One region of the Terribacillus sp. FSL K6-0262 genome, then DNA from elsewhere that is predicted to be linked to it. Evidence: riboswitches for the same ligand, from Rfam matches in the RefSeq annotation. Region 1 holds a riboswitch; each other region holds the start of a gene.
The links. A riboswitch is a leader RNA that binds a small molecule or an ion and turns the genes downstream of it on or off. The one in region 1 is predicted to bind thiamine pyrophosphate.
Positions count from the first base shown of each region.

Region 1 (3,255 bases):
TCCGACAAAATGAATCAATTCGACTTTATCGCCATCTCTTATAGGCTGATCTGCATAGGCAGATTTATCGATGATTTCGTTGTTCAGTTCGACAATCACAATCCTATTCTCCAAAGAAAGGGATGACAGCAGCTGGGCGATATTCCGGATGTCAGCGGATAATGCATGCTGCCTGCCATTCAGTTGAATGCTCACATCAATACCTCCTCATCGGTATGCAGTCGGTCGACTCGAAACGCTTCCGTCCATACTTCAGGAACTGCCTTACCGTCAATCAAGTCACAGATCATCTTACCTGTAACCGGCGCAAGCAGAATCCCATTGCGCTGATGACCAGCAGCAATGAATAATCCCTTCATCTCTGGATGCTCCCCGATCAGCGGCTTGCCATCGATCGTCTGAGGTCTGAGACCGGCCCAGCTTCTGAGAAAAGGCATCTTATCTATCCCCGGCAGCATCTGTCTCGCCTTCTCCATGACCCTGTGTATACCCCCGGATGTCGGCTCTGTACTCCAATCTCCCCTGACCTTTGTTGCACCGATGATCAGCTCATCATTGTTCCGAGGAACAATATAATGCTGGTCATGGAATAAACTGCAGGAGAGCGGTATCTCTGTATTGGTGACAGCGATGCATTCCCCTTTCACCGGATATACCGGTGTCCCCAAGCCAATCCGCTGCAAAAGGGCATTACTCCATACCCCGCCGGCAATGACCACATACTCCGCCTGCCATTCTCCCTTGGAGGTCTGTATCCGATATTGCCCATCTTCCTTTGCAATGCCTTCCACTCGAGTGAACGCATGTATACGGGCTCCTGATATTTTGGCTGCCGAACAGAATCCTCTGCAGGCAATGGCTGGTGTGACATGTACATCGTCCGCTATATGGATCGCTCCTTCCAGGGACTTGGTCAGCCCCGGCACTTCTTTTTCCGCAGCAGCTCGGTCCAGCCACGTCACACCTTCCAAGGAACAAATATCGGATAGCCTTGCTCTTTCTTCTGCCGTAAAAACAAGCTGCAGTAATCCGCCTGTACGCCGTTCGATATCTATCCCTGTAAGCGCACGTATATCGGCTTCCGCTTCTTCGTACAGCTGTTGGCTAGTCCGGGCAAAGGAATAAAGCAAAGCACCGAACTCTTTATACTCCGAATGGGCGCCTAGCATGCCCGCTGCGGCTCGTGTCGAGCCTGACCCAATCTGTCCGGCTTCGAATAAATCGACCCGGTGCCCTGCCTTTGCCAAATAATAAGCGATTGCACTGCCGATGATACCCCCTCCAACCACAGCTACCTCACTGGATTGCTTCAAGACGTGAACACTCCTCCCTTAATTCCTTTACAGCCTCAAGCGGTTGTTTTGCTGAAAAAATACCGCTCATTACAGCAGCGCCATCCAATTCAAGCGCTTTCAGCACAGCTAACCTCTCTGCCGTGATTCCTCCTATCCCATACATCGGCACTTGGATGCTCTGCCGGATTCGCACTGGATTGGATAGCGGCTGAGGGGCTTTCCCCTGCTTGCTTGCCGTTGGAAAACAATGACCATATAACACGTATGCCGCACCAGCTGCTTCTGCCTCCATGGCTTCCTCAAATGAATGGACGGGAGCCCCGATCCGCAGCTCCGGATACTGCCTTTTCAACTCTTTCAATGGCAGTCCATGCCCTGGTACATGCACCTGCTTCAAGCCAAGCAGCAATGCTGCATCAACCCGGTCATTGATCCAAAGCTTTTCCTCTGGCAGTCCTTCCTTCACTAACTCCCGGCATAGCTGATACACCGCTCCAGCCGGCTTGTTCTTTTCCCGGATCTGTACATGATCGACATAAGGATGAATATCCAGCAAAATACGCAGCAAGTCGGGAATATCATGCCTGTCATCTGTTACTGCCATCAATTTGATTGCTATCACCTTCCTTGACGAACAGTCCGGAATACATAAAAAACACCACTCCCCAAAAGGAAAGTGGTGTGTACTGTCTGCGAAAAATACATACAAAAGAGCATGTAAACTCGAGTGTCTACACTTTCCTACGCAGGTCCGAACCTGTTCAGGTTATGAGGGTTTAAAGAGTCACCACTCTTAATCTCAGCCCTTATGAAGGGATCCCCTAGTGTGAAAATAAACTATGAACTTACCCATATCGTAGCATAATCAGTATAATTTGCAAGATTTTCTCAATATAAAAAAGACCATCCGAATCGGTCAGATGGCCTCCAAAGAAAATATAAATCAGTATTTATAAGATTGTCCGCCGTCAATCGGCACAACAGTAGCATTGATGAAGTTCGCTTGATCGGAGAGAAGGAATGCAACAAGATAACCGACTTCTTCCGGCTTACCGAAGCGCTTCATCGGGTTGACGCTGACAAATTCTTTGCCTGCCTCTTCCCAGTTATCCCCGCCGATTTGACGCAAGGAACCTTCTACCATTGGAGTCATAATGGCACCTGGTGCGATGGCTTTGATGCTGACGCCGAATTGCCCGTATTCGATTCCGGAGTTCTTCGTCAAACCTACCACACCATGCTTACTTGCTGCATAGCCAGACTGGTTGCCGATTCCGCGGATTCCGCCTACGCTAGCTGTATTCACTACAGAACCATGACCTTGCTCCTTCATTACTTTCAATACATGACGCATACCGTAGAAAACACCATTCAAGTTGATGTTCACAACGCGGTCGAATTCATCCACAGGATACTCTTCCGTTAGATTCTGTGTTCCCTCTACACCAGCATTGTTGAAGAAACTGTCGATCTTGCCAAACTGATCAACTGTTTGTTTTACATACGCCTCAACTTCCGGTTCGTTTGCACAGTTTGCCACAATTGTAAGAACTTCTGCTTCCGGTGCTGCTGCAAGGACTTCCTGCTTTGTTTCTTCCAAGCCTTTTTCACTTATATCAACAAGGGAAAGTTTTGCGCCTTCTTTTGCTACTTGAAGTGCTGCTGCACGGCCCAGTCCAGAACCGCCGCCTGTAATCAATACTACTTTATCTTCAAACCGTTCCATGAGAATCTCTCCCTTTTAGTTTTTTAGATTGCCGTGAACCCACCATCGATCGGCACCACCGCGCCATTGATATAAGATGCCTTTCCAGTCAGCAGGAAGGTGACAAGCTCCGCCACTTCTTCCGGCTGGCCAAGACGCTTCTGCGGGATAGGCTCTGTCGCATTTACGAATGCTTCCGGATTCTTTTCCTTATATGCACGAACCATTGGTGTTTCCGTTGTGCCTGGGGCAATT
Region 1 covers NZ_CP150277.1:1,416,784-1,420,038, forward strand. The annotation lists gene thiS (sulfur carrier protein ThiS) at 1-195, opposite strand, end outside; gene thiO (glycine oxidase ThiO) at 192-1,313, opposite strand; gene MHI54_RS07325 (thiamine phosphate synthase) at 1,297-1,917, opposite strand; TPP riboswitch at 2,017-2,128, opposite strand; gene MHI54_RS07330 (SDR family oxidoreductase) at 2,239-3,021, opposite strand; gene MHI54_RS07335 (SDR family oxidoreductase) at 3,045-3,255, opposite strand, start outside.

Region 2 (3,255 bases), 170 kb from region 1:
TGATTTGTTTGTCGAAGATGACGCAACTGAAGAAGGAGCTGCCTCATCCGGTTCGCTTTCGTATCTTGCGGAAGAGCTGCAAACCTCTGTGGCCCGTTTCCGGATATGATTCAATTGGCCAGCAGATAGTAAACGATAAAAGACAAGATGATGAACAGAAAAATATATATAAAGATTTTCACTATGGACCCCTCCTTAAGAAGTAGACGAATACTTCCTGGAAAAGGGTTCATTTTTTTACATGCTTTGTCTGCAATTTGTGCATACTACCCCCAGTATGTATAAAAAAGGAGGCCAACGGTATGGCATTTCAGCCAGGGGATATCGTCTATGTGATCATTCGCAATCCTCATGCACAGGGAGTGGCAAATATACAGGAAGCAGCAGTCGTCCATCATCCGGAAAAGCCCGGGGAACTTGCTTTGTTCATTTATGAAACGTATTATCCGCTGACGGATGAAGTTGCAGTCTATCAGGATCTTGGCGAGGCGGAGGAGGCGTATGTGTCTGCTTTCGGCCTGACCGAGGGTGGGTATTATGGTTAAACCGTTCGTGCCGCAGCTCGTCTATATCGAGCCCAGGGCATTGGAGTATCCGCTTGGCGTGAAACTTCGGGATAAATTCCAGGACATGGGAGTGGAAATCCGTGAGACCACTTCCCATAACCAGGTTCGTAATCTGCCGGGGGAAAATGAGTTCCAGAAGTATCGCACTGCCAAATCGACATTGGTCGTCGGCGTACGGAAAACATTGAAATTCGATACGTCCAAACCATCTGCGGAATATGCGATTCCTTTTGCGACAGGATGTATGGGACATTGCCATTATTGCTACCTGCAGACAACGATGGGATCCAAACCTTATATCCGTACGTATGTGAATACAGATGAGATTTTCGAGGCGGCAGAGCAATATATGCAGGAGAGGGCGCCTGAAGAGACGCGTTTCGAGGCTTCCTGTACTTCGGATATTGTCGGCATCGACCATCTGACGCACACGCTGAAACATGCAATAGAATACTTCGGTCGATCCAAACATGGACAGCTGCGTTTCGTGACGAAATTTGCCCATGTGGATCATTTGCTGGACGCAGATCATCAGGGACGGACAAGGTTCCGATTCAGCATCAATGATGACTATGTGATCAAATACTTCGAACCTGGAACCTCCCGTTTGAAAGATCGGATCGAAGCTGCCGTGAAAGTTGCAGAAGCAGGTTATCCGCTTGGCTTCATCGTTGCTCCGATTTATCTGCATGAGGGCTGGCAGAAGGGCTATCCGGAAATGCTGGAGCATCTGGAAGCAGCGCTGCCCGCTCATGCCAAAAAGAACCTTACCTTTGAATTGATCCAGCACCGTTTCACAAAGCCGGCAAAACGTGTCATCCAGAAAAATTACCCGATGACAAAGCTGGAACTCGATGAAAACAAGCGGAAATATAAATGGGGCCGCTACGGTATCGGGAAGTATGTTTATCAGAATGAGGAACAGGAAGAAATCAAAGACATTCTTGGGAGCACGATCTATAAAATGTTCCCGCATTCACGGATTGAATATTTCACTTGATGCATCGGTTGACAATCTTATCCATGCATGTGATAGTTAAAGGGACAATTGAATTTGAGGAAGTCCACTAGGGGTGCCGTTCGGCTGAGATAAGAGAGATCTTTATCCCTTTGAACCTGATCTGGTTAACACCAGCGTAGGGAAGTGGAGCCGGATTCGTGTGAACTTTGACACTATCGCTATGTATACGAGTCGCTCCATACTTCTGGAGCGGCTTTTTTATTTAGCCGGCGCCAATCACTCTTCATCAGGGCTTTCTCCAATAAGGGGAGGAATTTACATGTTTTCTGCACAATTGAGAGAAGAAGCAAACCCGGTTTTCGAAGCAATCTATCAGCATCCTTTCGTCGAAGGAGTTGCAAATGGCCATGTGCCTAAAGAGGCGCTGATCCATTACGTGAAGGCAGACTATGAGTACCTGACTGCATTCGCTCGTATTTATGGCTTGGCAGTAAGCAAATGTGAGACAAGGGAAGAGATGGATTTCTATCAGTCCCAGATTAATTTTGTCCTGCATAGTGAAATTCATCCGCATAATGTGTTCTGTAAGGTGGCTGGTGTGAAATACGAGGATTTGCAGCGTATGACACCGCCGCCGGCAGCAGATCATTACATTTCCCACATGATGAATAGTGCTGTACATGGTGATATCGGGGAGCTGATGGCAGCACTCCTGCCTTGCCCGTGGACGTATCAAGCGCTGGCTGCCCATATTATCGAGACGAAGGAGCCGGATGAATCCAATCCGTTCCTGGAATGGATCCAGTTCTATGCCAGCAGGGAAGACGGTATGCCGGATGTGACAGCCGAGCTTTGCAAGCGGCTGGACAAATGGGCGGAAACAGCAGGATCTGCTGCCAAGGAACGAGCGCGTAAAGCATTCCTGAAAAGCTGTATGCTGGAACATGCCTTTTGGGAGATGGCAACCACCGAGCAAGATTGGATGATACCATTGAAAGGGGAGTCCCTTCATGCCTGATGTGAAGAGTGCTTTGACGATTGCCGGTACGGATCCTTCAGGCGGTGCCGGCATCCAGGCTGATCTGAAGACATTCCAAGAGCGCGAGGTATATGGCATGAGCGTGATAACATCCCTTGTCGCCCAGAACACGACTGGTGTGCAGGCAATTCATCATGTTCCGGTCGAATTTCTAAAGCAGCAGCTGGAATCCATTTTTTCGGACATCATCCCGGCTGCTGTAAAGACCGGAATGATTGCATCGGAAGAGATGATGCGCTGTATCGCTGCTATGCTGAATGATGCAAATACCATTTATGTCATGGATCCTGTCATGTATGCCAAAAGCGGGCATGCCCTAATGGGAGAAGATTCGAGAGATGCGCTGAAGACACATCTCGTGCCGCTGGCATCACTGGTTACGCCGAACGTACCGGAAGCGGAAGAACTAACTGGAATGCGGATAGAGGACGAAGCCAGTATGAAAACAGCGGCAAAAAGAATCGTCAGGGAATATGGGGCAAAAGCTGTCCTTATGAAAGGCGGGCATATGGAAGATGCTTTAGCTGCAGATTGGCTTTATGATGGGGAAAACTTTACGTCCTACACAGCCGAGCGAATCCCGACAAAGCATACTCATGGAACAGGATGCACATATTCGGCGGCAATCACAGCGGAATTGGCGAAGGGGAGATCGTTGCAGGAGGCAGTCAAAATCGGCAAGGAGTTTG
Region 2 covers NZ_CP150277.1:1,245,028-1,248,282, reverse strand. The annotation lists gene MHI54_RS06425 (hypothetical protein) at 1-109, shown strand, start outside; gene MHI54_RS06420 (transcriptional regulator SplA domain-containing protein) at 303-545, shown strand; gene splB (spore photoproduct lyase) at 538-1,566, shown strand; TPP riboswitch at 1,626-1,726, shown strand; gene tenA (thiaminase II) at 1,847-2,545, shown strand; gene thiD (bifunctional hydroxymethylpyrimidine kinase/phosphomethylpyrimidine kinase) at 2,538-3,255, shown strand, end outside.
Region 2: another riboswitch for thiamine pyrophosphate. It lies ahead of tenA (thiaminase II); the one in region 1 lies ahead of MHI54_RS07325 (thiamine phosphate synthase).

Region 3 (3,255 bases), 1.0 Mb from region 1:
ATCCGGTCCTTTCGCCTGTGCTGTAAACCGACAAGATGGAGGACACGATCAATTTCTGCATCCATCATTCCTGCAGGCAGCTTCTTATTTTCCAGCCCGAAGGCAATTTCATCCTCCACCGTCAGCATGCAAAATTGAGTTTCGGGATCTTGGAATACAGTCCCGACCTCCAAATTGATTTTCCCGCTTTTGTAATCCTCGATATTCGTACCGGCAAAGAAGATGTCACCGCTCATTTCCCCGTCGAGCTCTTTCGGATATAAACCATTCAGGCAATAGGTGAGTGTGCTTTTCCCGGAACCGCTTGGTCCAAGAAGGAGCATGCTGTCACCTTCCAGCATCCTAAAGCTCAACTTGGATAAAGTGGGGCTGCTTTCTTCCGCGAAGGCAACGGTCAGCTGGTCGACTTCCAGAATCGGCTTTTTCATCCTGCTTTTCGCTGGCGATGCATTTTGCCGAGCGGGAAGCTCGTCAACGTTCCTGTTTTAGCCAGCGCCTCACTGATAGCTTTACCGATCAGGCCGCTAATGACAGCGCCGCTGATGATCCGTACTATCAACATAAGCGCAACATAGGAAGGATCAAGCGCGGCAAAGCCTCCGCGGAAGTATCCCCAGATGAAGCTTGTGATGGCGGCGCCCACGCCGGCACCCATCAATACGAACACATGATAAGAACGATAGCGTGTCATGGCAAATACAGCTTCTGAACCAAGTCCCTGCACGATAGCCGTAAGGATGACGATTGGACCGGCACTGCTGCCGATCAGCACCTCGACGATGCCGGCAATCGTTTCCGAAACAAGGGCGACACCAGGTTTTTGGATGATATAGGCAGCCACGATGGAGACAAGGAACCAGACTCCAAAGATGATATCGGTCCCGATCGGTCCGACAAGCCCCATCATCACCACGTTGACAGGCAGGAATAATAGATACACAATACCGAATACGACAGCAAGCGCAGCCATGACGACAATATCCTTCATCCGCCAGCTTTTCATTTGATCACATCCTTGGCAGAAGGACTGTTAGCTGACATGGTGACCGTCATGACGGTATGGGAAGATCCGGAGCTCTCCGTTTCGGTGAATACATGCTCCAATCCTTCAAAAACATCAACGGCATTGCCATCAAGCCGGGTGGAATAATGAGACTTGGATACAGCGATACCGTGAGAGCGCATATTCTCGATCTGGCTGTAGATGGTGTCCATATAATTGCCGCCGCCTAATGGATAGAGCGAGAATTTGGATGCGGTATCCAGCTTCATGCCTCCCGTGGTCGGAAGGTTGAGCTTGACCTCGTCTTCGGCCATATAGACATCTCCTGCAGAATCACCAGGACAGCCGATCGAGTAAGTGCCATTGAACACGACATGCTCACCGTCTTTGGCTGCTGCCAAAAATATAGCAGAGGTGACATCGAATACATGCGGAATCCTTCCGCGCACAAGCGTTGTCACATCATCCGTCTCGATCCATACTTTTGAGGTATCGACGGCTTCCAATGCCTCCAAAATGATTTCCTTGAATCTGTCCGCCATCGGGTAAACCGAAAAGCTGCAGCCTGCGATTCTGCTTGTTCCGCATTGATTTTGCATTTCCATAAAGAATCCTCCTGATTTTTTGCAAATAAAAAAGCGACGGCACCATAGGGCGCAGTCGCAGAATATACACAAAAGAATAGGACCATTCTGGCTGCACTTCCCCACGCTGGTATTATCCAGATCGAGTTCAAAGGGTCAGAATCACATGATTCCTCTCAGCCGTTGCCAGCTCCCCCAGTGCGTCGCTCGTTATGCAATTGATAGGTTAATAGTAAAAAAAGAAAAACGATTTGTAAAGGGTTTCTTGTTGGACCATCTGATTTTTTGTTGTGCATCAGTCGATGATGATAATCTTGACAAGCTATTTCTTTTTGATCGTTATTGTCCAAGCGGCCTCACCCAATTGCTCATATGCAGTTACTTCATGACCTGCTTCGGCAGCCCATCTGGGAATGGATTCGGTTCCCTGGGTGCAATCGAATTGCACCTCCAGCTCATCGCCGGAATGCAGGTCTTTTATGGCTTCCTTTGCTTCCACTAATGGGAAGGGGCAGACCATTCCCATTACTTCCAATGTTTTCTTCATTTGAATACACTCCTTTATGCTGGTATTGCATGTGTTGATTGTCTGGTTTTCTTACGCGGCCGTACATAGACAAAGTAAGAAGCTGTCCATGTTCCTAAAATCATGAATGCCAACGAAATCCATCCTTGCCACGTCATCATGGCAGTCATCACAAGACCGTTGCCGATCGAACAGCCGCCCGCTAAGGCTGCACCGAAGCCCATCATGATTCCGCCGCTGAAGCTTTGGATGGTTGTTTTCACATCAGGCAGCCTGAACCGGAATTCACCGCTCATTTTTGCTGCGAACAAAGATCCTATGAAGATGCCAAGCACAAGGAAGACACCCCAGTTGATGAAGCTCCATTCCCCTGTCACTAAAAATTGAAGGATATTTGCAGAAGGCGTCGTGATGCCCAAACCTGAGATGCGTCCGGCAGCAACACTCAATGGCCAAGCCAGGATAGCAATGAGCCCGATGAGAATTGCCGTTATGAAAGGATGCCAGCGCTTCTCGAATAGAATATGTGCCAGACCAGTTCTTTTTGGCTTCAAACCAGGAATCTTTACTTGTGGTTTGCGCAGCGTACGATAAACGATCAACCCGACTATCACAGTGAATAAGCCGATCAATATCCAATTGTTCACCCCGAAAGTTGCGGCGATGGAGTTATTCTCCAGCTGTACTTCTTTTACCGTTGTGTCCAAGGGCAGCAATGCACCAGACTTCATCATGGCAGCTGTAAGCATATAACCTGCCAGTGCAATCCAGCTGCCGATCAGACCTTCCCCGGCACGATACCAAGTGCCTGTTGCACAGCCGCCAGCAAAAACAATACCGATACCAAAGATGAAAGAACCGATGATTACCGCAATGATGGGCAGTGTACCTGCACTGAATTCAAAAACTCCCAAACTGATCAATGTATAAACGCCGATACTTTGAATGGCAATTGCAATCAGCAGGGCATAAAACATCCGGTTATCTTTCGCTAAATACATATCGCGAAAGCCGCCTGTCAAACAAAAACGGCCCCGCTGCATGACAAAGCCAAGCAGGGCTCCGCATAACAAGCCTGTTAAGATCATTTGGATCATCGAAACACCCCTTCTTAACCCGAGTATTCTTATAAGTTTTTATGA
Region 3 covers NZ_CP150277.1:396,498-399,752, reverse strand. The annotation lists gene MHI54_RS02015 (ABC transporter ATP-binding protein) at 1-428, opposite strand, end outside; gene MHI54_RS02010 (ECF transporter S component) at 425-1,003, opposite strand; gene MHI54_RS02005 (YkoF family thiamine/hydroxymethylpyrimidine-binding protein) at 1,000-1,602, opposite strand; TPP riboswitch at 1,690-1,794, opposite strand; gene MHI54_RS02000 (sulfurtransferase TusA family protein) at 1,910-2,134, opposite strand; gene MHI54_RS01995 (YeeE/YedE family protein) at 2,149-3,210, opposite strand.
Region 3: another riboswitch for thiamine pyrophosphate. It lies ahead of MHI54_RS02005 (YkoF family thiamine/hydroxymethylpyrimidine-binding protein); the one in region 1 lies ahead of MHI54_RS07325 (thiamine phosphate synthase).